4 regions of the Bradyrhizobium sp. LA6.1 genome follow, and region 3 is predicted to be linked to each of the others. Evidence: predicted binding sites of a transcription regulator. Region 3 holds the regulator's gene; each other region holds the start of a gene.

Region 1 (7,407 bases), on a different contig from region 3:
TCAATCTCTGCGATCGCGTTTAACCGACGTTAATGATGTCTTCTCGATATGGAACATCCCACTCCGTTGCACTCCCTGTTTGTGGATTGCCCGTAAGTGTTGATTAAGAAGGCCATATCCATATTCCAGCCTGCGATTGGCGGGCTGACCGGCAGCGGTAATCCCACCGGTTGCCCCGATCAAAAGACTTTAGGAATTGCTCTCTGCCGCCACGACGGCAATCAGGATGAAGGTCATGCTCCGCCGGGTAGTGCTCCGTTTCGCAAGAGACCGGAAGGCCAACATCGCCGTTATCTTCGCCCTCACGATGGTGCCGATCGTCTTTCTCCTGGGCATGACGCTCGACTACACGCAGGCCGTCCGCAAGCGGGAGCAATTGAACGCAGCCGCCGACGCGGCCGCGATCGCAGCCGTGCGGCCGGCGATGCTGACCCAGACCGACAAGACGGTCGTCCAGGCGACCGCCGCAGCCGTCTTTGCAGCGAAGGCGAATCTTCCCGGTCTGACGGCGACGCCGACGCCGACCATCACCGTCACGGATTCCGGCCTCGCACGAAGCATCACGGTTTCGTACACCGCGCAGTCCGTCAATAATTTCCCCAGCGTTCTCGGCAAGCAGACCTGGGACGTCTCTGGCTCCTCAACGGCGAAGGCGTCGAGTGCGCCCAACATGAATTTCTACCTGCTGCTGGACGACTCGCCGTCGATGGCGCTTGCCGCGACGCAGGCCGACATCACCAACATGATCGCGGCCACGAAGAACCAGCCCAGCTACGCGAAGAATTGCTCGTTCGCCTGCCATGAGGCGCGTCCCAACAACGCAACTGCCAGCTCGACGAACAAGGACAATCTCACCGTCGCACGCGCAAACAACATCACGCTGCGCATCGATCTCGTGACCAACGCCGTTACGCAATTGCTGAAGGGACCCTGGACGTGCCCGCAGGCGGGTGTGACGGGCGGCGTCATGCAGTGCATGTCGGCGCTCAACAACACGACCTACAAGGCCGCCATCTACACCTTCGACTACGCCCTCAACACGATTCAGGTGCTGACCACGCCGGACACCGCCGCCACGAAGATCAACAACATTCAGCTCCTGACGGTCGACCACCAGAACTGCCCCATTGTCGATAGCAAGGGCAACTGCACCTACACCACCGACTACGGCACGGATATCTCGGGCGGGCTCACGGGCGTCAACACCGTGATGCCTGCGCCAGGCACCGGCACCAATCAGGCGGGCGATACGCCGCAGGAAGTGGTCTTCCTCGTCACCGACGGCGTCGAGGACAAGCTCATCCCGAAGACGGGGGGCTCCTGCGACCCCAATGCCACCTATGCGCTTCCGACAGCCAACTCGACGACCTTGCGGTGCCAGCAACCGCTCGACACGACGGTCTGCACGACGATCAAGAACCGCGGCATTCGCATCGCGGTCCTCTACACCGAGTATCTGCAGCTGAGCGACAGCTGGTACACGAGCCGCATCTCGCAGTTCAACAATCCATCCTCGTCAACCGGCACGATCGCGACACGGCTGCAATCGTGCGCATCGCCCGGTCTGTATGCGAGCGTGCAGACAGGTGGCGACATTTCCGCTGCGCTGACCAACCTCTTCATCAAGGTTGCGTCCAGCACGGCCAGCCTCGTGCAGTAGGGAAGGCGCCATGACCCGACAGGTCACGACAACGAAAAGACGCCGCAACCGCTGCGCCGCCTTCGCCGGCGATAGCCGCGGAGCCACGGCCGTCGAATTCGCGCTCGTTGCCGCGCCGTTTCTCGCCCTCATCATCGCGCTCATCCAGACGTTTCTGGTTTTCTTTGCCCAGCAGATGCTTGAAACCGTGGTGCGCCAGTCGGCGCGTCTCGTCATGACGGGGCAGGTTCAGTCGGCGCAGATGAACCAGGCGGTTTTCAAGCAGAAGGTCTGCGATCAGATCGTGATCCTGTTCAATTGCAGCGGTCTGATGGTCGACATGCAGGTCGCAACGTCCTGGTCTTCCGCGAACACGGCGACGCCCACGCTGACCTTCGACGGCTCGGGCAATGTGACCAACAGCTGGCAATACAATCCGGGCGATTCCGGCGATATCGTCGTTCTCCGCGTCATGTATGTCTGGCCGGTCGTGCTCGGGCCGCTCGGCTTCAATCTCTCGAACCTTAGCAATGGCAACCGGCTGCTCATGTCGTCCGCCGCGTTCCAGAACGAGCCAGGAGCTACCTGATGATCTCCGCCCTGTCGTCTCGCGCTCGGCAGATGTTGACCGATGTACGCGCTGTTGCAGCGACGGAGTTCGCCATCGTGACGCCGTTCATGCTGGTGCTCTATGTCGGCGGCGTCGAGCTCGGGAACGGGCTCGCCATGAACGTCAAGGTCAGCGCGACTGCGCACAGCGTTGCCGACATGATCTCGCAGAACACGGCCGTCACGTCGACCCAGATGGACGGCATTCTCGCTGCGGCGAGCTCCATCATGGCTCCCTATCCCATCAAGAACGGCAGCACCTCGCTGATGACGATCACGGTCTCCGAGGTCTCGACCGACAGCAATGGCAACGCGACGGTGCAATGGAGCAAGTCGACCAGTACGTCGGGGGCGAGGGCCGCCGGTCAGCAGATGACCTTGTCGTCCTTTACCGCGCCGGGCGGCACCAGCAATGCCAACATCTCGCTCATTCTGAGCGAGGTGTCCTACGACTACGCGCCCAACCTCGGCTTCACGATCGCCGGCACGGTGAAGCTGTCCGACAGCTATTACCTGTTCCCCCGCTGCTCGACGAACACCCCCGCCACGTCGAGTTTTCCCTATTACGACGTGAAATATCCGGCGGCGAAGACCTGCACCTGCGTGCAGCACTTGCAGCAGAAGACCTGTTAGTTTCACGGAACGCGGTCCGAAAGAAGCCGGATGCCGCTGAGGCACGCTTCCGTCCCGATTTCCTCCCGGCCCCTGTGCGCAATTGCGCACCGGGCCGGATGACATTGGAGTAAACGCTTACGCCGCCACAGTGGCGCGGTCGAGCGCTGCGATCAGCTTTGCCGCGATGGGATGGTCGGACCGCGGATTCTGGCCGGTGATCAGCTCGCGGTCCTCGACGACGTAAGGCTCGAAGTCGACGGCGCTTCGGCTGACCTCGGCACCCGCAGCTCCCAGCGCGTCCGGCATGGTGAAGTAGATCTTGCCGTGCAGGAACTGCTCCTCGATCGGTATCTCTTCCGAGGCGGTGAACACCGTCATCTTATATCCCGCATATTGCCAGCCCTTGCCCAGCTCCGCGACCTTGGCCTTGTCGCCGGCGATCAGGGCGGCGCGATAGGCCTTGGCGTCGGGCAGGGCGGCCAGAGTTGCGATCGGTCCGTGGCAGAGCAGCGCCGTGATCTTCTTCCGTTCGTGGAAATATCGCAGAATCTTGCCGAGCTCGGGATCCTGCATGAGGTCGACGACCGGGCCCTGCCCGCCGGGGACAAAAACGGCGGCGTATTGATCCAGTCCTCCGTCCACGATCGCGCGCAACGTATGGACGTTGGTCATCGCCGGGTCCTTGTCGAAGAAGTCGCGTCCCCGCCGGTAGGCCTTCTCGTCGCCGTCAAAATGGGCCGCATGATCGGAGGCCGGATCGATGTACGGTTGCTTGCCGTTCGGCGTCGCCAGCACCACCTCGTAGCCGGCATCGATCACGGCCATCGCCGGCACGACGGTTTCATTGAGGTATTGGCCGGTCGGTCCGGTGCCGCCGCCCTGGATCTCGATACGGGTGGCATTGGAGCCGACAACGAGCACTTTTCCTTTGGACATGGTGTCTCCTGCGATTTGCTTGATCGTCTTGCGGTTAGAACTTCATAACAATCCGGCCGACGCGAACGGCAACCTGACGCGACGACCGTTCTGGCGTTTCAAGCAACGACTGGAGCAGATCGGGCGGAGCACGCCGCTTCGCTCCGCAAGCTCGCCCCGAAGGCTCCTGCGGAGGGAATAATCTGTCGCTGCTGAAGAAGTAAGCGGCTTCGCTGATGGCGCGCAAGCCAGCCTCCCAACGTCATTCCGCGCGCAATTTAGGGGATGCGGCGTAGTCTGACCATGTGGCGCGATCGGCCTGGAGCGGATGCATCGTGCGATTTTGCAATGATGCCATCATGCTCCTGTTTTGCCCGACGAGTCAAGTTTACTTCGGTAAAACGTAAGTCATTGATCCGCCGCGCGCCGGCTACTGTGCATGGGGTTGTTTTCGCAGTTTTTGTTTGGAGCAGCCCGCGCGGGGTGCTTTACGCGCTCTCCGTCTCCCGGTGCACGTCGTGCACCACGAGGCCCATGCCTTCGTCCGGCATCTTGATCCAGTCGCGGCGCTTCAGCGTGCGCTTGGTGTCCTCGTAGCCGCTCGTCCAGTGCTCGCGCATCGAGGTGCCCGAGAACTCATGGTCCTTGGCGTCGCCCTCATAGGCCTTCTGCTGGTAGATCAGGTGCAGGATCGCGATCTCCGGCATGCGGCGCAGGCTCGACTTGAGCTGGCGATCCTCGTCGGAGAGTTGCTCGTCCGGGACTTTCGCCAGGGCCTTGTAGAGCAGAACCTTGAGGTTGTGCGTGCGGCGGTAGACGTCGGTGTTGTGGCGCGTGCGCGAGGAATACATGATGTCCTTGTGGCGGGCCATCACGTCCTGGATCGAGCGCGGCAGCACGCCCCGTGCGCTGAACAGGTCGACCTGGAACACCAGCGAGTTGAGCGCATCCTCCTGGTCGAGCAGATGCTGGAGCGGCGTGTTGGAGACGATGCCGCCGTCCCAGAAATGATCGGTGCCGATCCGCACCATCGGCAGCGCCGGGGGCAGGGCGCCGGAGGCCATGATGTGCTCCGGCTCGATCTCGTCATGGGAGTTGTCGAAATAGATGAAGTTGCCCGAGAGCACGTTGACCGCGCCGACCGCGAAACGGACCTTCTTCTCGTTGATGAGGTCGAAGTCGACGAGCTCCAGCAGGCTCTCCTTCAGCGGCATCGTGTCGTAATAGCTGGTGGCGGTGCGCGCGCCGACCGGGCTGAACCAGGGATTGACCTGGTGCGGGGTGAAGAAGCCGGGCTGGCCCATCGCCGACGTCATCCACGCACTGGTGAGATTGCGCCACTGGCGGAAGATGTCGCCGTCGGGCGTGTAATGCCAGATCTTGCGATTGGTGATGCGCTCCCAGAAGATGCGCAGCGCCTCCAGCCGCTTCTCCGGCTTGTTGCCGGCGATGATGGCGGAGTTGATTGCACCGATCGAGACACCGCAGACCCAGTCGGGCTCGATGCCGGCTTCGTGCAGCGCCTGGTAGACGCCGGCCTGGTAGGCGCCGAGCGCGCCGCCACCTTGCAGCACCAGCGCGACGCGGTCGCAGCGTTCGGGGCGCCAGCCCCGTGCGGGAGGCTGATGCGTCTGATGAGCCGGTTGCGACGTGCGGGCGTCCATGGGTGCCTCCTAGCGTGGACCAAACGATTGCGTCCGGCAGTGACGGCGTGATGACAATTTCAGCGCCGATGCGTCGTCTGCATGCAGGCCGACCGCAGCGGGAATGGCGGGAGGTCGTGCGCCTGACGGAAATCCTTCACATCGCAGTCAATGACGGCGGCTAGCAATTTGCGATCCGGGCCTGACGCCGCCGGGCGGGCATCACACACAGGAGATCAGGATGCGCAAGGAAGACGTGCTGAGACTTCCGTCCATGCCGGCGGCGGGGCCGAGCTATCCGGCCGGGCCCTATCGCTTCGTCAACCGCGAATTCCTTGTCATCACCTACGAGACCGATCCGGAGCTGATCCGCGCCGGCCTGCCTGAGCCGCTGGAGCCGATCGACCAGCCGATCGTGCACTACGAATGGATCAAGATGCCGGACTCCTCAGGCTTCGGCAGCTACACCGAATCCGGCCTCGTCATCCCCGCGCGCCTCAACGGCGAGGAGGTCAATTTCGTCTCGCAGATGTATCTGGATGATGATCCGCCGATCGCGGCGGGCCGCGAGATCTGGGGCTTTCCCAAGAAGTACGCCCATCCGAAACTCGAGATCGTCAAGGACACGCTGACTGGCACGCTGGAATATGCCGGTCAGCTCGTCGCCATGGGCACGATGGGCTACAAGCACGAGAGCATGGCCGGCAACGGCGATCGCACCCGTGCGACGCTGTCGAAGACGCAGATCAATCTGAAGATGATCCCGGGCGTCGACGGCCGTCTCGAAGTCTGTCAGCTCGTCGCGATCAACCTCATCGACATCGTGCCGAAGGGCTCCTGGATGGGGCCCGGCCGGCTGCATCTGGTGCCGCATGTCAACGCGCCGGTCGCGGATTTTCCGGTTCGCCGCTGCCTGGGCGCGCACCACTACATCGCCGATCTCACGCTGCCGTTCGGCCGCGTCGTGCACGACTACGTCAAGGAGGCCGAGGCGATGGCCGCGACGGGGCTGGCCGCGGAGTAGGGCGGCCATCATCAAACTGTAACAAAGCCGTAATTGAGTACCCGTGAGAGGTCCGGAAGATGCCGTCAGCCATCTTCCGGAAGCGGGGCATTTGTTGACGGTTGGGGTTGGCCATGGCTGAGCCGGCGAAGCTTGTCAGCGCGATATCGGATTCCGTGCCCGCCATTCCCGGCCTGGTCTGGGCGTTCCGGCTGCACGGCGACGGCAGCGCCGAGGCGCTGCCGATCGACCAGCCGATCGAGTTCAGCCATGACGGCCGGCTCTGGCTGCATTTCAACCTGACCGATGCGCGCGCACGGCCCTGGATCGCGGCGTCACAGCTGCCGCCGCTCGCGCGTGACCTCCTACTGTCCAACGACACTTTCCAGCAGCTTCACGTCATCGACCACTGCGTCTACGGCGTCTTCTCCGATCTCGTGCGCGACATCGACAGCGCGACGGAAGAGACCGCGTTCCTGCGTTTCGCCATGACCGAGCATCTTCTCGTCAGCGGCCGGCATCAGGCGCTGTGCTCGGCCGATGCGACGCGCCGCGTGCTCGAAGGTGGCTACCGCGTCGACAACGTCGCCCATCTCCTGGAAAAGATCGTCGACGAGGTCGCCGACACGCTGGACCGGATGGCGGACAAGCTCGGCCAGGAGATCGACGACATCGAGGAACGGATTTTGGCCGACGACGCCAAGCCGGAGATGCGCCGCAATCTCGGCCGGCTGCGCCGGACCTGCGTCAGGTTGCATCGCCAGCTCACCGGCCTGCGCGTGCTGTTCCACCGCCTCGATCAGAAGAACACCGATCATCTCGCGCCGGCCTTGCGCATCCACGCCGGCAAGCTGGCGCAGCGGCTGGACGGGCTCGATCACGACATCGTCGAGCTTCGCGAACGCAGCCGCCTGCTCGAGGAGGAGGTGCGCTTCAAGAACGAGGAGGAGAGCAACCACCACCTCCACACGCTCTCCATCGTG
Region 2 (7,407 bases), on a different contig from region 3:
CCGCCTTGGACAGTCCGCTCCACACCGCAGCCGAGATCCCCGCCTTGGCCATGCCGCCGCCGACGAGACCGCCGATCAGCGCATGCGACGACGAGGACGGGATGCCCAGCCCCCAGGTCACCAGGTTCCAGACGATCGCGCCGACAAGGGCCGCGAAGATCACCTGGGCGTCGACCACCGCGGGATCGATGATGCCGGTGCCGATGGTCTGGGCAACATGCAGCCCGAACACCATGAAGGCGATGAAATTGAAGAATGCCGCCCAGAGCACCGCGAATTGCGGCCGCAGCACGCGGGTGGACACGATGGTCGCGATCGAATTGGCGGCGTCGTGCAGGCCGTTCAGGAAGTCGAACAGCAGCGCGACGGCGATCAAGCCGACGAGGACAGGAAGTCCGAGCGCAGCATCCACGGCGCGACTCCTGCCCTAAACTTGCTCGATGACGATGCTGTTGATCTCGTTCGCGACGTCGTCGAAACGGTCGGCCACCTTTTCGAGATGGTCGTAGATCTCGACGCCGACGATGAAATCCATCGCGCTGCCATCACGATGCTTGAGGAACAGCTCCTTCAGCCCGATGTCATGGAGATCGTCGACCCGGCCCTCCAGCTTGCCCAGCTCCTCCGTGATCGCGGTCAGCATCGCGACGTTCGGGCCGATCGACTGCATCAGCGGCAACGCGCGCCCCACGAGATTGGCGCATTCGATCAGGAGCCCGCCAATCTCCCGCATCGGCGGCTCGAAGGTGCGGACCTCGAACAGCATCACGGCCTTGGCCGTCTGCTGCATCTGGTCGATGGCATCGTCCATCGAGGTGATCAGATTTTTGATGTCGCCACGGTCGAAGGGGGTGATGAAGGTGCGGCGCACCGCCGTCAGCACCTCACGGGTGATGTTGTCGGCGTCATTCTCGAACTGGTTGACACGCTGGCAGTAGACCGGCGTCTCCTCGCCCCCATTGAGCATGCCCTGGAGTGCGATCGAGCCCTGGATCACGGTCTGTGCATGGCGGTCGAACAGGTCGAAGAACCGTTCTTCCTTGGGCAGGAAAGCGCGAAACCATCGCATCATGGGGATAGGCTACCGGTTGGAAATGGCCCGGCCCGAACGGACCGTCATGAAACTGTCATAGACCATTTCCACCCCGCGCGCGTGTCATCTCACGCCCGCGAAGCAGGATCATCCACCGGATTATCGCGCCAATGAAATTGGCGCGATATCAATGACTTAGAGCGAGCGCCGGAAGTAATGAGCGATTTCGCCGATGACGCCGCGGCGGAAGGTGAGCACGCAGACCACGAAGATCGAGCCCTGGATCACCGTCACCCATTGGCCAAAACCCGCCAGATATTGCTGCATGGCGATGATCGCGAAGGCACCAACCACGGGGCCGAAGATGGTGCCGAGACCGCCAACCAGCGTCATCAGCACGACCTCGCCCGACATCGTCCAGTGCACGTCGGTGAGCGAGGCATTCTGCGCCACGAACACCTTCAGCGATCCGGCAAAGCCGGCCAGCGTGCCGGACAGGACGAAAGCCAGGAATTTATATTGGTCGGTCCGGTAGCCGAGCGAGATCGCGCGCGGCTCGTTCTCGCGGATCGACTTCAGCACTTCACCGAACGGCGAGTTGATGATGCGGTAGATCAGCAGGAAGCCGGCGAGGAAGCCGGCCAGCACGACGTAATAAAGCACCGTCGGCTTGGAGAGATCGAGCAAGCCGAACATCCGCCCCTGCGGAATGCCCTGAATGCCGTCCTCACCATGGGTGAACGGCGCCTGGAGGTAGATGAAGTACAGGAGCTGCGACAGCGCCAGCGTGATCATCGAGAAATAGATGCCCTGGCGGCGGATCGAGATATAGCCGGTGATGAGCGACAGCCCGAACGCCGCGACGATTCCAACGAGGATGCCGAGCTCCGGCGGCAACGCCCACACTTTCAGCGCGTGCGCGCTGCAATAGCCGGCGGTGCCCATGAACATTGCGTGGCCGAACGACAACAGGCCGCCATAGCCGATCAGCAGGTTGAAGGCGCAGGCAAGCAGCGCAAAGCACAGCGCCTGCATCACGAAGAACGGATAGACGCCCGTGAAGGGCACCGACGCCAGCAGCAGCGCCATCACCACGAACACGACCATCTCGTCACGCATCGCGCGCGGGGTTACCGGCAGCGTGTCGTCCGTCAAGGCTGTCATATCAGGCCGCCCTTCCCGTCAGTCCCGTTGGCTTCACCAAGAGCACCAGCACCATCAGCACGAACACGACGGTGTTGGAGGCCTCGGGGTAGAAATACTTGGTCAGGCCCTCGATCACACCGAGCGCAAAGCCGGTGATGATGGAGCCCATGATCGATCCCATGCCGCCGATCACGACCACCGCGAACACGACGATGATGAGGTCGGCGCCCATCAACGGCCGCACCTGGTTGATCGGCGCCGAGAGCACACCGGCGAGCGCGGCAAGGCCGACGCCGAGACCGTAGGTCAGCGTAATCATGCGCGGCACGTTGATGCCGAAAGCGCGCACCAGCGTCGGATTCTCAGTGGCGGCGCGCAGGTTAGCACCGAGCCGCGTCTTCTCGATCAGGAACCAGGTGGCGATACACACCACCAGCGAGAAGATGACGACCCAGCCGCGATAGATCGGCAGGAACATGAAGCCGAGATTCATGCCGCCCTTGAGCTGGTCCGGAATGGCGTAAGGCAGACCGGAGGAGCCGAAATAGTTCTGGAACACGCCCTGCACGATCAGCGCGATGCCGAAGGTCAGGAGCAGGCCGTAGAGGTGGTCGAGCCCCGTCAGCCATTGCAGCATGGTCCGTTCCAGGATCATGCCGAAGATGCCGACGATAACAGGCGCGATCAGCAGCGCCCACCAGTAGTTGATGCCGCCGAGGCTCAGCAGGAAATAGGCAACGAACGCGCCCATCATGTAGAGCGCGCCATGGGCGAAATTGATGATGTTGAGCATGCCGAAGATCACGGCAAGCCCGAGACTGAGCAGCGCGTAGAACGAGCCGTTGATCAATCCCACCAGTAGCTGAGCGTAAAGAGCCTGCATCGATCCCGCACCCGGTCCCTTCGGCGTTGCCTGAAAATCGCCCGCAGGCCTGATCGCCTGCGGGCGGTTATCTTACTTCTTCAAGAGCGCGCACTTGCTCTCGGACAGCGGCGTGAAAGCCTGGTCGCCCGGCACGGTGCCGACCAGCTTGTAGAAGTCCCACGGCCCCTTGGACTCCGAGGGCTTCTTCACCTCGAACAGGTAGGCGCTGTGGATGGTGCGGCCGTTCGGCTGGATCTCGCCCTTGCCGAACAGGTCGTCCTCCGTCGGCAACGACTTCATCTTCTCGACGACCTTGACGCCGTCATGGGGATTGCCGCCGAGCGCTTCCAGCGTCTTGAGATAGTGACGCACGCCCGCATAGACGCCGGCCTGCACCATGGTGGGCGGCGCGTTGTTCTTCATCTTGTCGGAGAAGCGCTTGGAGAAGGCCCGGGTCTTGTCGTCCATATCCCAATAGAACGTCTCGGTGAAGTTGAGGCCCTGCGCGGTCTCGAGGCCAATCGCCTTGACGTCGGTGAGGAACAGCAGCAGCGCCGCGAGCTTCTGTCCGCCCTTGACGATGCCGAACTCGGCCGCCTGCTTGATCGAGTTGGTGGTGTCGCCGCCGGCATTGGCAAGGCCGATGATCTTGGCCTTGGACGCCTGCGCCTGCAGCAGGAACGAGGAGAAGTCCGGCGTGTTGAGCGGATGCTTGACGCCGCCGACCACCTTGCCGCCGTTGGCGGTGACCACGGCCGTGGTGTCGCGCTCGAGCGCCGCACCGAAGGCGTAGTCCGCGGTCAGGAAGAACCAGCTGTCGCCACCGGCCTTCACCAGCGCCTGCCCCGTGGTGTGGGCCAGCATGTAGGTGTCGTAGGTCCAGTGCACCGTGTTGGGCGAGCACTGCGCGTTGGTGAGGTCCGAGGTCGCGGCGCCCGAGTTGATGTAGACGCCATTCTTTTCCTTGATGACGTTGTTGACGGCGAGCGCCACGCCGGAGTTCGGCACGTCGACGATGACGTCGACTTTTTCGACGTCGAACCACTGCCGCGCGATCGCGGTGCCGATGTCGGGCTTGTTCTGGTGATCGCCGGAGATGACGTCGATCTTCCAGCCCTTCGCCGCAAGGCCGGAATCTTCGACGGCCATCTGGGCGGCGAGCGTCGAGCCGGGACCGCCGAGGTCGGCGTAGAGGCCGGACTGATCGGACAGCGCGCCGATCTTGACGGTCTTGTCCTGCGCAAAGGCTACGCCAGCCGTGGTGACGGCCAACGCCGTGCCGAGCAGAAACGACGCAATCGACTTTTTCATGCTACTTCCCTCGTGAATTTTCTCGTGGCCGTTTGACGCTTGGCCGTCTTAGACGCCGAGATAGGTGTGGAGCTTGTCCATGTTGGCGGCAAGCTCCGAATTGGAAAATCCGTCAATGATCTTGCCGTGCTCGACCACGTAATAGCGGTCGGCGACGGTGGATGCGAACCGGAAGTTCTGCTCGACCAGGAGGATGGTAAAACCCTCCTTCTTGAGCCGTGCAATGGTGTGGCCGATCTGCTGGATAATGACAGGTGCAAGACCTTCGGTCGGCTCGTCCAGCATCAGGAAGCTCGCGCCGGTGCGCAGGATGCGCGCGATCGCGAGCATCTGCTGCTCACCGCCGGAGAGCTTGGTGCCCTGGCTGTTGAGACGTTCCTTCAGGTTCGGAAACAGATCGAAGATCTGCTCGAGCGGCAATCCGCCCGGGCGAACCACCGGCGGCAGCAACAAATTCTCCCGCACATCGAGACTGGAGAAAATGCCGCGTTCCTCCGGGCAGAACGCGATGCCCATCCGCGCGATCTTGTCGGAGGTCGCGCGGATGATGTCCTGGTTGTTGAACTTCACCGAGCCGGTCCGCTTGCCGATGATGCCCATGATCGACTTCAGCGTGGTCGTCTTGCCGGCGCCGTTGCGGCCGAGCAGCGTGACCACCTCGCCCGCGTTCACGTCGAAATTGATCCCGTGCAGGATGTGGGACTCGCCATACCATGCTTCCAGGTTGCGGACCTGGAGGATGTTGCCGCCGGTTGCGGCTTTTGCGGGAGCGTCCGCGGTTGCAGTCTCACGCATGACCGGCTCCCAGATAGGCTTCCTTGACGCGCTCGTCCTTGGTGAGCTCGCTGTAATGGCCTTGCGCCAGCACCTGCCCGCGCGTCAGCACGGTGATGATGTCGGAGAGATTGGCCACGACGCTCAGATTATGCTCGACCATCAGGATGGTATATTTCGCCGAGATGCGCTTGATCAGCGCCGCGATCTTGTCGATGTCCTCGTGGCCCATACCCGCCATCGGCTCGTCCAGCAGCATCATCTCCGGGTCGAGCGCGAGCGTGGTTGCGATCTCGAGCGCGCGCTTGCGGCCGTAGGCCATCTCGACCGCGGGCGTATTGGCAAACTCGCTGAGGCCGACATCGTTCAACAGTTCACGCGCGCGATCGTTGAAGCGGTTGAGCACGGACTTGGAGCGCCAGAAATCGAAGGAACTGCCGTGCTGGCGCTGAAGCGCGACGCGGACGTTTTCCAGCGCGGTGAGATGCGGAAACACCGCCGAGATCTGGAATGAACGGACCAGTCCCAGGCGCGCCACGTCGGCCGGCGCCATCGCCGTGATGTCCTGCCCCTTGTACAGAATTTTGCCGGCGGACGGTTTGAGGAACTTGGTCAAAAGATTGAAGCACGTCGTCTTGCCCGCCCCGTTCGGGCCGATCAACGCGTGAATGCTCCCACGGCGAACCTTGAGCGCAACGTCGCGGACGGCGAAGAAGCCCGCGAACTCCTTGGTCAAGCCTTCCGTTTCGAGAATGAACTCATCGGCCAAACAGATTTCCCCCTGCCCGCACAATACGCGTGGCTGTCCTTAGTTACTTCGGCTTTCCGGGGGCCTTGGAGCCTGTCCCGGAACGTCGCCTCCGGGCGCGGAATATGCCGGAGGTGACGGGGGTTAGGCAAGGCGGAAAGCTGAGCAGATCAGGTCTCCGGCCGGGAGGCTTATGCTCCCTTAGTCGGACGCGTTTTGATGTCGCCTGCCCGGCCTCCCGGTTCGCAAGGCACCGGTCATCAAGCCGTCGTTAACGGTCTTTCATCCCGCGCGCCAGCCTTCATAGAAAATTTTCCCGCCGCATGGATCATGCGCGGGTTTTATGCGTCGGGAATATTGTCTTGGATTTTGCAAGCGCCGCTCCTTCTGTCGTCAAGTCGATCAGGCAGCGTGATCTCCTGAACACGTGGCTGCGACTTTATGCGCGCGGGCGGATGGTGCCGGCGATCTGGGAGTATCAGCCCGCGCGGCTCGAGGAAGAGCTGTCCGATCTCATCTATTATACCGTCGACATCTCGGCGCCGACGCCGCGCCTCATCATCCAGAGCGAAGGCACGCGCATCTCGCGCGCCTATGGACATACCGGCAAGGGCGTTCTGCTCGACGACTATATCGGACCGCGCCTCGCACCCTTCGTGATGCCGATCTATTATGAATGCGTGGCACGTGGGCTTCCGGTCTACAGCGTGGCCGACGTCGACGACATCTATGGCCGCGTGGTTGCCTATGAACGGCTGCTGCTGCCGTTCCAGACCGACGGCAAGGTCTGCCACGTCATCGCCTCGCTCAAGACGTTCTGCGAGGACGGCGGCTTCGAGATCAAGAATCTGATGCGCGGAAATGACGCGCTGCCGCGCCCGAAACTGCGCGCGGTGATCGACCGCGATCTCTTCCATCGCGCTCCCGGCCGGATCGCTGCCGCCGACCTCGTCGAGTTCGCCGATCAGCCCGGCGTCACCACCGAGATCGTCGAGCTAAATTAGGGGCAGCGCGATTTGGCGCCGACCTACTTGGCCTTGACCTACTTGGCCTTGACTTCCTTGGCATAGATATCCGGCTTGAAGCCGACCAGAAGCTTGCCGCCGACTTCGAGCACCGGCCGCTTGATCATCGATGGTTGCGCTAGCATCAGCGCCAGCGCCTTCCTCTCGGTGAGGCCTTCCTTGTCGGAATCCGGCAGCTTCTTGAAGGTCGTGCCGGCGCGATTGAGCAGCGTCTCCCAGCCAGCCTTGTCGCTCCACTGCTTGAGCTTGTCCTTCTCGACGCCCGCCGCCTTGTAGTCGTGGAACTCGTAGGCGACGCCATGGGTGTCGAGCCAGGCGCGCGCCTTCTTCATGGTGTCGCAGTTCTTGATGCCGTAGATGATGTTGGGCAAGACCTTCCTCGCGCATGCGTCGTTGGATGACTGCAGCGTTGTACGAAACTCCGGTTCGCGCGACAACATTGCGAACGAACCTCGCTCTCCGAACGGATACATCAATGCACGTCACTCACGATCCCGCCGCAGCC
Region 3 (7,407 bases):
CCGACCGCGTCGCGCGAGCAGGAGCATTGCGCCTTCAGCACCAGCGGATTGAACACGCGCACGCCACGCTCGTGGAACAGGCGGAACAGCAGCCGCTCGCCGGAGAGTTCGGGGTCGATCAGCTCGACGTCCTCGACGGTCTCGACCAGCGAACGCGCCTCGACCCAGGCGTCGTCTTCGGCGACAGCATGCACCTCGGCGCCTTCGGGCGCATCGCCGGGATGCAAATCGGCCTGACGCGCGCGCTCGGGCGCCTTCGGCAGGAACTGCATCAGCATGCCGCCGGCGCGCCAGCGATGCTTGCCGCCGTCGTTCGAGCGCCACTCCTCACCGACCGCGAGACGCACGCGCGTCGGGATCTGCTCGGAGCGCATGAAATATTCGTGGGCGGCATCTTCCAGGCTGCCGCCGTCGAGCGCGACCAGACCCTGGTAGCGGCTCATGTCGGGACCCTGGTCGATGGTCATGGCGAGATGACCGTTACCGAGGAGCGTGCCGGAATCCTTTGTCTCGCCGAGGCGCTCGGCATCGTAGCGCGCATAGGCGCGCAGGCGATCCGGCGCCATGTAGTCGACGACCAGGAACGACACCGGACCGTCGGTCTGGGCCTGGAGGATGAAGCGGCCCTCGAACTTCAGCGCCGAGCCGAGCAGCGTCGTCAGCACGATGGCCTCGCCGAGCAGCTTGCCCACGGCAGCGGGATAATCGTGCTTGGTCAGGATCTCGTCGAGCGCGGGACCGAGCCGCACGAGGCGGCCGCGCACGTCGAGTGCGTCGACCTCGTACGGCAGCACGGCGTCATCGATGGGAACCGCTGATGGTGCGCGAACCGGGCCTTCAGGCCCGGTATTCATGTCAGGGGATTGGGAAACCATGGCGCTTTATCTGGGGTCGATGGAGGAAAATGGAAGAGGGCTCAAGGGCGGTGTGTTCCGGATGCACTTATGATCGCACAGGATCCTGCAAATTCGATGTCGTCCCGGGGCGCGCAAAGCGCTGATACGGGACCCATAGCCACAGGATTACGCGATAGCCCGCGTAGCCCGGATGGAGCGTAGCGCAATCCGGGACCACTCCAACTGCGGACACAAACCCGGATTTCGCTGCGCTCCATCCGGGCTACAAGTGAGATTACTTCACCGCGTCAAAGCACCAGGCCAGAATGCCCTTCTGCGCATGCAGGCGGTTTTCGGCCTCGTCGAACACGACCGATTGCGGGCCGTCGATCACCTCGTCGGTGACCTCCTCGCCGCGATGGGCGGGCAGGCAATGCATGAACAGCGCATCGGTTTTGGCCAGCGACATCAGCTTCGAATTGACCTGATAGGGCTTGAGCACGTTGTGACGGTGCTCGCCTTCCTTGTCGCCCATCGACACCCAGGTGTCGGTGACGACGCAGTCGGCGCCCTTCACGGCGGCCTCGGGATCGGTGCCGAGCACGATCGGCGCGCCGGTGGCCTTGATGAAGTCCCGCATCACCTTTTTCGGCGCAAGCTCCGGCGGCGTCGCGACATTGAGCTTGAACTTGAAACGCTCGGCGGCATGCGCCCAGGACGCCAGCACATTGTTGTCGTCGCCGGTCCAGGCCACCGTCCTGCCCTCGATCGAGCCGCGATGCTCTTCGTAGGTCATGAGGTCGGCCATCACCTGGCAAGGGTGCGAGCGCCGTGTCAGGCCGTTGATGACGGGCACCGTCGCATATTCCGCCAGCTCCAGCAGGGCCTCGTGATTGAGGATGCGGATCATGATGGCGTCGACATAGCGCGACAGCACGCGCGCCGTGTCGGCGATGGTCTCGCCGCGGCCGAGCTGCATCTCGGCGCCGGTCAGCATGATGGGCTCGCCACCGAGCTGGCGCATGGCGACGTCGAACGAGACGCGGGTGCGCGTGGACGGACGCTCGAAGATCATCGCCAGCGTCTTGCCTTCCAGCGGCTTCACCGGCTGGTGCGCTTTCTGCTTCGCCTTCATGGCGGAGGAGGCCGCGAGCATGCTCTTGAGCTCCGACAACGGGAGCTCGTTGATATCCAGAAAGTGCTTCGGGGACTTGCTCATCAGCTTGCCGCCCGCTTGGTCTGACTGGACGAGATCGCGGCGCAGGCGCGCTCGAGCCGCCCGACGCTGTCCTCGATCTCGGCTTCGGTGACGATCAAGGGCGGCAGGAAGCGCACGACATTGTCGCCGGCGCCGACCGTGAGCAATTTTTCGTTGCGCAACGCCGCGCCGAGATCGCCTGACGGCACCACGGCCTTGATGCCGATCAGAAGGCCTTCGCCGCGCACTTCGCTGACGATGTCGGGATAACGATCGATCACGGAGGCGAGCTTCTGCTTGAGCAGCAGCGACATCTTCTGCACGTGGTCGAAGAAGCCGGGCTTGAGCATGACGTCGAGCACGGCGTTGGCAGCTGAGATCGCGAGCGGATTGCCGCCGAAGGTCGAGCCGTGCGAGCCGGGCCCCATGCCGGCAGCCGCATCCGCGGTCGCCAGCACCGCGCCGATCGGGAAGCCGCCACCGAGCGCCTTGGCCAGCGACATCACGTCAGGCGTGACGCCGGTGCGGCGATGCGCGAACAGATCGCCGGTGCGGCCCATGCCGGTCTGCACCTCGTCGAACGCGAGCAGCAGGCCCTTCTCGTCGCAGAGCTGGCGCAACGCCCTCAGGAAGGCGGGCGTTGCCGAACGCACGCCACCCTCGCCCTGGATCGGCTCGATCAGGATGCCGGCGGTCTGCGGACCGATCGCCTTCTTGACGGCTTCGATATCGCCATGCGGGACCTGGTCGAAGCCGTCCATCGGCGGGCCAAACCCTTCGAGATATTTTGCCGAACCGGTCGCGGCGAGCGTTGCCAGCGTGCGGCCGTGGAAGGCGCCTTCGAAGGTGATGATGCGGTAACGTTCCGGATGACCCTTGGAGAAGTGATGATGGCGGACGAGCTTGATCACACCTTCCAGCGCTTCGGCGCCGGAATTGCAGAAGAACACGAAGTCCGCGAAGCTTTCGTTGCACAGACGCGCGGCGAGCTTCTCGCCGTCCGGGCTCTGGAACAGGTTCGACATGTGCCAGAGTTTGGTGGCCTGCTCCTGCAACGCCTTGACCAACGCAGGATGAGCATGGCCGAGCGCATTCACCGCCACGCCCGAGGTGAAATCGAGATAGCGATCGCCATTGGTCGCAATCAGCCAGCAGCCTTCACCGCGCTCGAAACCGAGGTCGGACCTGGCAAAAACGGGGAGCAAATGCGGCGCTGCGCTGTTAGTCATGACGATCACTTGAATGTTGCGGACGGTGTGAGCGTGCATTGCGCAACGCACCATTGACCGGCCCGGAAAACGAAACGTGCCGCCTTTTAAGGGCGGCACGTGTGACTATCTTATGCCTGGTGAAACCGGTGTCAATGCCGCCCGGAAAGCCTCGCGAAACGCAGAATCCGTAGTCTTGCGGTGGCGATTTTGCGTATTTCCGCCACGGAACATGTGGAAGCGAGTCGGCGGACTCTTGCGCGTGAGTCACGCCATATTGTAGCGTTTGGCTTGTCAGATACGACATCTCGTGCAGCAGTTCTGATCCTCTAAGTCCTCATGTACCGGCGTAAGCGTTCGGGCGCATCTGGTGCGCCCGGCGAGCCTTAAGGGATTCTGGCGGCACGGGTTTTTCGAAGCTTAGGCATTCGCCGTGCGGCCGCCAGGATGGCAGGCGCCGGCGAAGGAAAGGGTGCAATGACCGTTTTGACCTGGTCGGATGATCGCGTCGAGCAGCTGAAAAAGCTCTGGGAGGCCGGGCTTTCGGCCAGCCAGATCGCCGCTGAACTCGGCAATGTGACCCGCAATGCCGTAATCGGCAAAGTGCACCGGCTCGGCCTGTCGGGCCGCGCCAAGAGCCCTTCATCGGCAGCGCCGCGGCCGCGCAAGGCGCGCCCCGCCCAGCACATGATGCGGGTGACACGCCCGATCGCGCGCGGCAACACCGCGCTGGCGCAGGCCTTCGAAGTCGAGGTCGAGGCCGAACCGGTCACCTACGACAACGTCGTGCCGATGAGCCAGCGGCTGTCGCTGCTGGAGCTGAACGAGGCGACCTGCCACTGGCCGGTCGGCGATCCCTCGAGCCCGGATTTCTTCTTCTGCGGCGGCAAGGCGCTCTCCGGCCTGCCCTACTGCGCCCAGCACTCGCGCGTGGCGTATCAGCCCGCGGCCGATCGCCGGCGCGCGCCGGTGAAGCCGGGTCCGCGCTGAGGTATCGGATTAGCTGACTACGAAGACGGCGCCGTCACGCGATGACGGCTCAACTCACTCGGTGTCGTCCCTGCGAACGCAGGGACCCATAATCCCGGCGCGTAGTTATTGCGCGGGATGATCACTCCGAGTCGTCGCCAAACCACTCCCTGTGGTTATGGGTCCCCTGAGTTCACAGGGACGACATCGAGGATGCGGTGGCAGCCCGCTAAATCACGTCTGCCACAGCAACCCCTTACGCCTGCTCCGCCTTCGCAAAACGATCGTCCAGTGCGTAGCCCGCGCCGCGGACGGTGCGGATCGGGTCCTGCTCGCGGCCGAGATTGAGCAGCTTGCGCAGGCGGCCGATATGGACGTCGACGGTGCGCTCGTCGATGTAGATGTCGCGGCCCCAGACGCTGTCGAGCAGCTGCTCGCGCGAGAACACGCGGCCGGGATGCTCCAGGAAGAACTCCAGCAGACGATATTCGGTCGGACCGAGATCGATCGGCCGGCCCGAACGCGCCACGCGACGCTTGTCGCGGTCAAGCTCGATGTCGCCATAGGCGAGCACCGTGGCAAGCCGCTCCGGGCTGGCGCGCCTGAGCAGGCCCTTCACGCGTGCCAGCAGCTCCGGGACCGAGAACGGCTTGACGATGTAGTCGTCGGCGCCGGTCGCAAGGCCCCGCACCCGCTCGCTCTCCTCGCCGCGCGCGGTGAGCATGATGATCGGGAGCTGCTTGGTCTCGGGCCGGGTGCGCAGCCGCCGGCACAGCTCGATGCCGGAGAGGCCCGGCAGCATCCAGTCGAGCACGATCAAATCGGGGATGTGCTCCTTGAGGCGGGTGTCGGCGTCGTCGCCGCGCATCACCGTCTCGACGTCATAGCCGTCGCCTTCGAGGTTGTAGCGGAGAAGCTCGGTGAGAGCTTCCTCGTCCTCAACCACCATAATGCGTGCGCCCATGGTGTTCGTCGCTCCTTAAGTGTTCGGGACCGTCGTGGCGAAGGTCGTCATGTCGCCCTTCGGCCGCTTGTCGGTGATCGCCTGGCCCTCGATCATGTAGAACACGGTCTCGGCGATGTTGGTGGCGTGGTCACCGATGCGCTCGATGTTCTTGGCGCAGAACATCAGATGGATGCAGAACGAGATGTTGCGCGGATCCTCCATCATGTAGGTGAGGAGCTCGCGGAACAGCGAGGTGCAGATGGCGTCGACTTCCTCGTCGCCCTTCCACACCGCCATCGCCGCCGGCAGATCGTGCGCGGCATAGGCATCCAGCACCGACTTGACTTGTTGCTGCACGAGGTCGGTCATGTGCTCCAGACCGCGGAACAGCTTGAGCGGATGGAAATCCGTCTCCAGCGCCGCGACGCGCTTGCCCATGTTCTTGGCGAGGTCGCCGATCCGCTCGAGATCGGTCGCGACGCGCATGGCGCCGACGATCTCGCGCAGATCCACCGCCATCGGCTGGCGGCGCGCGATGGTGAGAACGGCGCGCTCCTCGATCTTCTTCTGGAGCGCGTCGAGCTCGGCGTCGATGGTCACGACGCGCTGGCCGAGCGCGACGTCGCGGCGGATAAGCGCGTCGACGGAATCGACGATCATGCGCTCGGCGATGCCGCCCATCTCGGCGACCAGGCGCGTGAGCTCCTGGAGGTCGGTGTCGAAGGCCTTTGCGGTATGTTCAGAACCCATGTTCCGTCTCCTCAGCCGAACCGGCCGGTGATGTAATCCTGCGTGCGCCGGTCGGTCGGCGACGTGAAGATCTTGCTGGTGTCGTCGAACTCGATCAGCTCGCCGAGATACATGAAGGCGGTCTTGTCGGAGACGCGCGCCGCCTGCTGCATGTTGTGGGTGACGATCGCGATCGTGTAGTTCTCGGACAGCTCCTGGATCAGCTCCTCGACCTTGGCGGTCGAGATCGGGTCGAGCGCCGAGCAGGGCTCGTCGAACAAGATCACCTCGGGCCGCACCGCGACCGTGCGGGCGATGCAGAGGCGCTGCTGCTGGCCGCCGGAGAGCGACAGGCCGGAGGCGTTGAGCTTGTCCTTGACCTCGTTCCACAGCGCGCCACCGCGCAGCGCCTTCTCGACGCGGTCGTCCATCTCGGACTTCGAGATCTTCTCGTAAAGGCGGATGCCGAAGGCGATGTTCTCGTAGATCGTCATCGGGAACGGCGTCGGCTTCTGGAACACCATGCCGACGCGGGCGCGCAGCAAATTGAGGTCCAGCTTGGGGTCGAGGACGTTGGTCTGGTCGAGCATGAGCTGACCGGTGACGCGCTGGCCCGGATAGAGGTCGTACATCCGATTGAAGATGCGCAGCAGGGTCGACTTGCCGCAGCCCGACGGGCCGATGAACGCCGTGACGCGGTTGGTGCCGAGCGCCAGATTGATGTTCTTCAGCGCGTGGTGCTCGCCGTAATAGAAATTGAGGTTGCGCACCGTCACCTTGGCCGGAGCTTCGGGCAGCACCGGCGCCTGGGGCAAACCACCGGCCGCGCTCATCGATACGGAAAGATCACTCATTTTGCGGTCCTCTCGGCGCTCAGAATGCGCGCGCCAATATTCAGGGCAAGAACGGTCAGGGTGATGAGCAGCGCGCCGCTCCAGGCGAGCTGCTTCCAGTAGGCGTAGGGGCTCTGCACGAAATTATTGATGGTGACCGGCAGGTTCGCCATCGTCTTGTTCAGACCCAGGCTGAAGAACTGGTTCGACAGCGCGGTGAAGAGCAGCGGCGCGGTCTCGCCGGCGACGCGGGCGGTGGCCAGCATCACGCCGGTGATGAGGCCCGAGCGCGCCGCGCGATAGGCGATGCGCTTGATCACCAGCGAGCGCGGCAGGCCGAGCGCCGAGGCCGCCTCACGCAGTGCGTTCGGCACCAGCAGCAGCATGTCCTCGGTCGTGCGCAGCACCACCGGGATGACGATCACCGCAAGCGCGAGGCAGCCGGCAATCGCCGAGAAGCCGCGCATCGGCACCACCACCGCACCATAGATGAACAGGCCGATGATGATCGAGGGCGCCGAGAGCAGGATGTCGTTGATGAAGCGGATCACCGAGGTCAGGCGGTCGTTGCGGCCGTACTCGGCGAGATAGGTGCCGGCGAACAGACCGAGCGGCGCGCCGATGCCGACGCCGAGCACGGTCATGATGATCGAACCCACGATGGCGTTGCGCAGGCCGCCCTCGGTCG
Region 4 (7,407 bases), on a different contig from region 3:
TTGATCGGCTCCGGTCTGTCGAACAGCCGCAGGGGGCGCAGCGGCGGCTCGCTCTCGGCGCGCGCCGGCCATTCGGCCTGCATGGCCACGGCGAGATGGTGCTGGGCAGGCGCGGCCAGCACCGCACATTCCGGGATATGGGTATCCTCAGGCAAATGCACGACGACGCGCTTTCCGCCGATGCGCGCGGCGATGCGGTCGATCAGCGCGGCGAGCTCGTCATTGTCATGGACATGGGCGTCGAGATCGCGCTGCTCCTGCACCACGATCTCGGTGCGGCTTGCCGACAGTCGTACCATGTCGAAACCGAAGCCGGGATCCAGCGGATCGGCGAGCGCATCGAGGCGCTCGCGGAACAGCCGGTCGATGACTTTGCTTTGCGTGACCGGCCGCCCGGTCTCGACCATGATCGCGCGCACCACGCCGTCGGTGCGAAAGAAGGCGGCTTCCAGGCGCCGCGCACCCTTGCCCTGCTTCTCCATGGACGCGATCAGCGTGTCGGCCAGCCGCGACAGCGTCATCGCGATCATGGTGTCGGTGGCGATCGGTTCGGCAAAGCGCTTCTCCACGATGTAATCCGGCAGCGGTTTGCGCGGATTGATCGGGGCATCGCCATGCCCCTGCGCATGCGCGAGCAGCGTGGAGAACCGCGCGCCGAACCGCGCCGTGATCTCATGCGGCTCGCGCGAGGCGACATCGCCGATGGTTTTCAGGCCGGCGCGACGCAGGCCCGTGGTGATGGCCTCGCCCGCACCGAGCGCGGACACCGGCAGCCGGCTGACCGCCGCCGCCTCCCCGCCATCGGCGACGATGGTGCCGGAGGCCTGCCGCGTCAGCGTGCGCGCGCAGACCGAGGTGCCGGCGATCGCCGCGCTGACGGCAAAACCCTGACGGGCGAGCCCGCGGACGAAGGTCTGCAACAACGCAGCCTCGCCGCCGAACAGATGCGCGCAGCCGGTGATGTCCAGAAACAGCCCGTGCGGCGGATCGAGCGCCACCAGCGGCGTGAAGCGATCGCACCAGTCGGCGACGTCGCTGAGCGTCTTCGCATCGGCCACGACATCGGCGTCGAACACTTTCAAGTCCGGACACATCGCCCGTGCATTGGCCAGGGGCTGGCCGATGTGCAAGCCGAGGCGCTCGGCGGCTTCGTCCAGCGCATGGATCACCAGCGCATTGTTGTCCTTGATGACGACGATGCTCGGATCATTGGTCTTACCCAGCGCGCCGAAGAACCGCTGAATCCGATCGATGGGCAGGCGTGGCAGCCACAGGCTGAGGATACGTCGACGGTTCAGAGAACTGGCACTCATCACATTTCCATTCCATGATCCACCGGCCGCAGGGGCCATGACGATTGCGCAAGAGCTCGGCATCGAAGCGCGGCGCGCCCCAGGCACTCCATGCCGGGCCCGGCGGCGAATGCGCCGCGCGCAGCATCCATCGCGTCTCCGCGGTCGAGGGCAGCGGCTGCGCGGCCATCCGCAACATCAGGCCGGTGACACCGGACGATTGCGCGGCCAGTGTCAGCTTACGGCTCGCCACGAGATCGAACTGCCGCGTCTCACCCCAGAGCTCGAGCACGACGGCGCCAAGCGCGTCGCAGGCGAGCGCATCGGCCGAGGTCCGCAACGCGCTCTCGACATCGGCGGCGCGCACCATCACCACGCGGCGCGGATCGAGACCGATCTCGGCAAGCCCGCTCATCGACAGCGCGCCGGTCTCGAGTTCCGAAAAATCCTGCCGCACCCACAGCAGCGGCCGGCGCCGCGAGACACGCCCCGCAAGCCCCATGACAAAACCCGTCGCGGCGGTTCCCTGCCGGCCCTCGCAAAACACCTCGTGGATCACCGCGCGCGCGAGCCCGCCCTTCAGCGCGCTGTCGACCTCGTCGTGGCCGAGCGCGACGCGATCGTGCTGATGCACGACCTCCGCCGTCTCGATGCGCTCGATCTGGCCGCGCAAGGTCGCAAGCGCGTTCATCCGTGCGCCGCTCATATACGCCGCTCCTTCAGAGGTGATTGCCGAGGTTCTCAAAAATAAGAACCTGCGGCTGGCTCATTTGTTCATGATATGTTCTAATATAAAGCTAACAGCGGCCGGGGAGTCAATCGAATTGGTGCTCATCCGGATTCGTAAGCTGAATCAAAGGGATTCCACGATGGACGTACAACGCAAGCTGGAGATTCTGGCTGATGCCGCCAAATACGATGCGTCGTGCGCCTCCAGCGGCACCGAGAAGCGGGATTCCAGCGACGGCAAGGGCATGGGCTCGACCGCACCGGGCATGGGCATCTGCCATTCCTACGCGCCGGACGGACGCTGCATCTCGCTGCTCAAAGTGCTCCTGACCAACGCCTGCAATTACAACTGCCTTTATTGCGTCAACCGCGCCTCTTCCAACGTGCCGCGTGCCCGCTTCACCATCGACGAAGTGGTCAAGCTCACGCTCGACTTCTACCGGCGCAATTACATCGAGGGCTTGTTTCTCTCCTCCGGCATCATCCGCAGCCCCGACTACACCATGGAGCAGGTGGTCAGCGTCGCGCGCAAACTGCGCGAGGAGCATCACTTTCGCGGCTACATCCATCTCAAGACCATTCCCGAGGCCGACGACGCGCTGATCGCGGAAGCCGGCAAATATGCAGATCGCCTCTCCATCAACATCGAGATGCCTGAGGAGACGAGCCTGCAGCAATACGCACCGGAAAAGGATGTGCGCGCGATCCGCCGCACCATGGGCCGGCTGCGGCTGAAGCTCGACGAGGCTGAGGAAAACCGCAGCACAAAGACGAAGGCGAGGCCGCAGCGCTTCGCGCCCGCCGGACAGAGCACGCAGATGATCGTCGGCGCCGACGCGGCCTCCGATCACACCATTCTCCACACCAGCTCCAATCTCTATGGCTCCTACAGGCTGCGGCGCGTCTATTACTCCGCCTTCAGCCCGATCCCCGATGCCAGCCGCGCTTTGCCTCTGGTACAGCCGCCGCTGCTGCGCGAGCACCGGCTCTACCAGGCCGACTGGCTGATGCGGTTCTACGGTTTCGACGTTGCGGAGATCGTCGATGACAACGCGATGCTGCCGCTCGACATCGATCCGAAGCTCGCCTGGGCGCTGCGCCATCGCGACCGCTTCCCGCTCGACGTCAACCGCGCCAGCCGCGAGGAGCTGTTGCGCGTGCCCGGCTTCGGCACCAAGGCGGTCGAACGCATCATCGCGACCCGGCGCACCACCACGATCCGCCTCTCCGATCTCGCGCGGCTGCACGTGCCCCGCAACAAGGCGCTGCCTTTCATCGTCCTCAGCGATCACCGCCCCGCGCCGCACCGCCTCGACGAGGCGCGGCTGATCGAACGGTTCAAGCCGAAGGCAACACAACTGGGGTTTGGCTTCTGATGCAGTACATCACCCTCGACACCGAAACCGATTTCGACGGCTGGCGCAAAGCCGCGCGGTCGCTCGTGCTGCATCATGTGCCGCCAACCGATGCCACCTGGACCGTACAAGGCGGCGAAGCCGAGCTGTTCGCACCGCCCGCGCCGTCTCCGATATTTGAGGTAAACGACGGCACCTTCAACGTCTCGGCAAAATTCGTCGAGCTCGCCAAGGCCGCGATCCTGCATCGCGACGGCGAGCGCTTTGCGATCCTCTATCGCCTGCTCTGGCGCTTGAAAGACAATCACGATCTCATCGAGGTCGCGACCGATCCCGATGTCGCGCAAGTCACCGCCATGGCAAGAGCAGTCCATCGCGACGAGCACAAGATGCATGCCTTCGTGCGCTTCCGCGAGATCGGACGCGAGCGCGCGGCGCATTACGTCGCCTGGTTCGAGCCGGAGCATCACATCGTCGAGCTTGCCGCGCCGTTCTTTGCCAAGCGCTTCGCCGACATGCCCTGGTCGATCCTGACACCCGATCTGTGTGCGCATTGGGACGGCCACGCGCTCTCGTTCACGTCGGGCGTGAGCAAGAACGAAGCACCCGGCGAAGACCGGTTGGAGGAAACCTGGCGGCGCTACTACGCCAGCATCTTCAATCCGGCGCGGCTGAAGGTGAAGGCAATGCAGACGGAGATGCCGAAGAAATACTGGAGGAACCTGCCCGAGGCGTCGATCATTAAGCCCTTGATCGAGGACGCCGAGCGCATGACCGGCGCCATGATCGCCAATGCCGCAACCGATCCGCACAAGCCCCAGAAGCGGCCGGAGGCTCCGATGCCACGCAAGCTGGCTGCCGACGATCTCGAAGCGCTCCGCGAGGAGGCCGCGCATTGCCGCGCCTGCCCGCTCTACAAGGACGCGACGCAGACCGTGTTCGGCGAGGGCCCGAAAGACGCGACCATCATGCTGGTCGGCGAGCAGCCCGGCGACAAGGAAGACCTCGCCGGCCACCCCTTCGTCGGCCCGGCCGGCCAGATGCTCGACCGTGCGCTTCAGGAAGCCGGCGTCGACCGCAACAAGGTCTACGTCACCAACGCGGTCAAGCACTTCAAATTCGTGCCGCGCGGAAAGATCCGTCTGCACCAGAAGCCGGCGACGCCGGAGATCCGGGCGTGCCGGCAATGGTACGAGCGGGAAGTTTCGGCAATCCAGCCCGAGCTCGTCGTGGCAATGGGCGCCACCGCCGCGCAAAGCGTGTTCGGCAAGATCATCCCGATCGGCAAGACCCGTGGCCGGCTCATAGACCTGCCCGACGGCCGCAAGGCGCTGGTGACGGTGCACCCGTCCTATCTGCTCCGACTGCCCGATCCGGAAGCCAAAGTGCTGGAATATCAGCGCTTTGTCGAAGACCTGAAGATTGCCGCCGGCTTGCAGAAGAAAGCCGCACGCGCCGCCTAAATACTGGCAAATACTGGAGGGAAAGCGACTTTACGACGCAGCTGTCATCCAGCCTTCAAATCCATCGCGGACAATAGCCCTTCAAATTAGTTAAGGGGCGTCCAAAAATGACAGATGTTGCATTCGACCGTGCGGTAGGCGATCCGACGCCTGTCCAGCCGGCTTCCAGGCCAAATCTCGACAAGGGTTTTAACCCGCTCACGATGATCCTGTTCTTCGGCATCCTTGCCGCAGGCCTGCTGTTCGTTGCCTACAGCATCTATGTCGACGTCAACGCGACCGGCACGAAGGTGACGACCTTCCTGCCCTACATCCTCTTGTTCGTCGCGCTGCTGATCGCGCTCGGCTTCGAATTCGTCAACGGCTTCCACGACACCGCCAACGCGGTGGCGACCGTGATCTACACCCATTCGCTGCCGGCTGAATTCGCGGTGATGTGGTCGGGCTTCTTCAACTTCCTCGGCGTGCTGCTGTCCTCCGGCGCGGTCGCGTTCGGCATCGTCTCGCTGCTGCCGGTCGAGCTGATCCTCCAGGTCGGCTCCAGCGCCGGCTTCGCCATGGTGTTCGCACTCTTGATCGCCGCGATCATCTGGAACCTCGGTACCTGGTATTTCGGCCTGCCCGCCTCCTCCTCGCACACGCTGATCGGCTCGATCATCGGCGTCGGCATCGCCAATGCCGTCATGCGCGGCCGCGACGGCACCTCGGGCGTCGACTGGAGCAAGGCCACCGAGATCGGCTACGCGCTGCTGCTGTCGCCGCTGTTCGGTTTCATCTGCGCCGCCGTGCTGCTGCTGCTGCTCAAGTTCATCGTGCGCAACCCTGCGCTCTATGCCGCGCCCGAAGGCAACAAGGCGCCGCCGCTGTGGATCCGCGGCCTGCTGATCGCAACCTGCACCGGCGTCAGCTTCGCCCACGGCTCGAACGACGGCCAGAAGGGCATGGGCCTGATCATGCTGATCCTGATCGGCACCGTGCCGACCGCTTACGCGCTTAACCGCGCGCTGCCGGAGAGCCAGGTCGCCCAGTTCCAGAAGGTCTCGGACGCAGCCTCCAAGGTGATCGCGGCCAAGGGCGCCGGTCACTCGATCATCGGCGATCCCCGTCCTGCGGTGACGCAGTACATCACCTCGCACCACATCAGCGAAGGCACCTACCCCTCGCTGTCGGTGCTGGTGAAGGATGTCGGCGACCAGGTCGCGAAGTACGGCTCGCTCAACAAGGTACCGGCGGAAGTGGTCGGCAACACCCGTAACGACATGTACCTGACCTCGGAAGCGATCCGCTTCCTGATGAAGGACAAGGAAAACGACCTCAACAAGGAAGAGGTCGCGACCTTGAACGCCTACAAGGGCGGCCTCGATAGCGCCACGAAGTTCATCCCGACCTGGGTGAAGGTCGCCGTCGCCATCGCGCTCGGCCTCGGCACCATGGTCGGCTGGAAGCGCATCGTCGTCACCGTCGGTGAGAAGATCGGCAAGACCCATCTCACCTACGCACAGGGCGCCTCCGCCGAGCTGGTCGCCGCCGCCACGATCGGCGCCGCCGACGTGTTCGGCCTGCCGGTCTCGACCACCCACGTGCTGTCGTCCGGCGTCGCCGGCACCATGGCCGCGAACGGCTCGGGCCTGCAGATGGCGACCATCCGCAACCTGCTGATGGCCTGGGTGCTGACGCTGCCCTGCGCGATCGCGCTGTCGGCCACGCTGTATGTGATCTTCTCGCAGATTTTCTGAGCCGATCATTCCGCAAAGACAAAGGGCCCGTGCGATGCACGGGCCCTCTTCGTTTGTGCTTCGGTTCGGCGTTAAGACGCCGCGAGCGACTCCTCGACCAGCTTGACCCAATAGGACGTACCGAACACGATCGCCTCGTCGTTGAAATTGTAGGCGGGGTGATGCAGACCGGCGCTGTCGCCGTTGCCGCAGAAGATGAACGCGCCGGGCCGCGCTTCCAGCATGTAGGCGAAATCCTCGCCGCCCATCAGCGGCGGCATCTCGTGCACATTGGCCTCGCCGGCAACGTTCCTGGCGATGCGCCGCGCCACCTCGGTCTCCGCGGCGTGGTTGTTCACGACAGGGTAGTTGCGCTTGTAGTGCAGGTCGATCTTGGCACCGGTGATCTGCGCCACGCCCGCCACCACTTCGTGCACGCGCTTCTCGACCAGCTTGCGCACCTCCGGCGACAACGTGCGGATGGTGCCCCTCAACGTCGCAGTCTGCGGAATGACGTTGCGGGCATTGCCGGCGTGGAATTCGCAGATCGAGATCACGGCCGATTCCAGCGGATCGACGCTGCGGGCGACGATCGACTGCAGCGCGGTGATCACCTGCGCGCCGACCAGCACGGAATCGATGCACTTGTGCGGACGCGCGGCATGGCCGCCGAGGCCCTCGATCATGATGTCGACCTCGTCGGTCGCCGCCATGATCGGGCCCGGCCGGATCGCGAACGAGCCGATCGGGATGCCCGGGCCGTTGTGCATGCCGTAGACCTGCTCGATGCCGAAGCGCTCCATCAGGCCGTCCTTGACCATGGCCGCGCCGCCGGCGCCGCCCTCCTCGGCAG

Evidence for each region. Region 3 encodes PhoB, which activates phosphate uptake and scavenging genes when phosphate is short. Its sites were predicted from a motif close to TGTCATNNANCTGTCAT; they were not measured.
Region 1: ABIB99_RS17165 (acetoacetate decarboxylase) is a predicted target of PhoB. The motif match lies at 5,482-5,498, and genes of this name have one in related genera.
Region 2: ABIB99_RS34280 (DUF47 domain-containing protein) is a predicted target of PhoB. The motif match lies at 1,115-1,131, and genes of this name have one in related genera.
Region 4: ABIB99_RS02245 (inorganic phosphate transporter) is a predicted target of PhoB. The motif match lies at 4,882-4,898, and genes of this name have one in related genera.

The regions. Positions count from the first base shown of each region.
Region 1 covers NZ_JBEPQK010000006.1:71,080-78,486, reverse strand. Annotated here, with positions in the region: gene ABIB99_RS17190 (TadE/TadG family type IV pilus assembly protein) at 236-1,660, shown strand; gene ABIB99_RS17185 (TadE/TadG family type IV pilus assembly protein) at 1,671-2,228, shown strand; gene ABIB99_RS17180 (TadE/TadG family type IV pilus assembly protein) at 2,228-2,881, shown strand; gene ABIB99_RS17175 (type 1 glutamine amidotransferase domain-containing protein) at 2,999-3,799, opposite strand; gene ABIB99_RS17170 (patatin-like phospholipase family protein) at 4,267-5,442, opposite strand; gene ABIB99_RS17165 (acetoacetate decarboxylase) at 5,663-6,445, shown strand; gene ABIB99_RS17160 (transporter) at 6,559-7,407, shown strand, end outside.
Region 2 covers NZ_JBEPQK010000018.1:158,184-165,590, forward strand. Annotated here, with positions in the region: gene ABIB99_RS34275 (inorganic phosphate transporter) at 1-412, opposite strand, end outside; gene ABIB99_RS34280 (DUF47 domain-containing protein) at 428-1,072, opposite strand; gene ABIB99_RS34285 (branched-chain amino acid ABC transporter permease) at 1,229-2,197, opposite strand; gene ABIB99_RS34290 (branched-chain amino acid ABC transporter permease) at 2,199-3,062, opposite strand; gene ABIB99_RS34295 (ABC transporter substrate-binding protein) at 3,135-4,355, opposite strand; gene ABIB99_RS34300 (ABC transporter ATP-binding protein) at 4,404-5,150, opposite strand; gene ABIB99_RS34305 (ABC transporter ATP-binding protein) at 5,143-5,898, opposite strand; gene ABIB99_RS34310 (PAS domain-containing protein) at 6,201-6,881, shown strand; gene ABIB99_RS34315 (ArsC family reductase) at 6,920-7,273, opposite strand; gene ABIB99_RS34320 (tRNA-binding protein) at 7,378-7,407, shown strand, end outside.
Region 3 covers NZ_JBEPQK010000021.1:36,187-43,593, forward strand. Annotated here, with positions in the region: gene ABIB99_RS36515 (Hsp33 family molecular chaperone) at 1-875, opposite strand, end outside; gene argF (ornithine carbamoyltransferase) at 1,132-2,055, opposite strand; gene ABIB99_RS36525 (aspartate aminotransferase family protein) at 2,055-3,263, opposite strand; gene ABIB99_RS36530 (GcrA family cell cycle regulator) at 3,720-4,232, shown strand; gene phoB (phosphate regulon transcriptional regulator PhoB) at 4,468-5,175, opposite strand; gene phoU (phosphate signaling complex protein PhoU) at 5,191-5,907, opposite strand; gene pstB (phosphate ABC transporter ATP-binding protein PstB) at 5,919-6,740, opposite strand; gene pstA (phosphate ABC transporter permease PstA) at 6,737-7,407, opposite strand, start outside.
Region 4 covers NZ_JBEPQK010000001.1:501,488-508,894, reverse strand. Annotated here, with positions in the region: gene ABIB99_RS02265 (Y-family DNA polymerase) at 1-1,313, opposite strand, end outside; gene ABIB99_RS02260 (ImuA family protein) at 1,216-1,998, opposite strand; gene ABIB99_RS02255 (putative DNA modification/repair radical SAM protein) at 2,162-3,397, shown strand; gene ABIB99_RS02250 (UdgX family uracil-DNA binding protein) at 3,397-4,839, shown strand; gene ABIB99_RS02245 (inorganic phosphate transporter) at 4,947-6,575, shown strand; gene ABIB99_RS02240 (M20 aminoacylase family protein) at 6,647-7,407, opposite strand, start outside.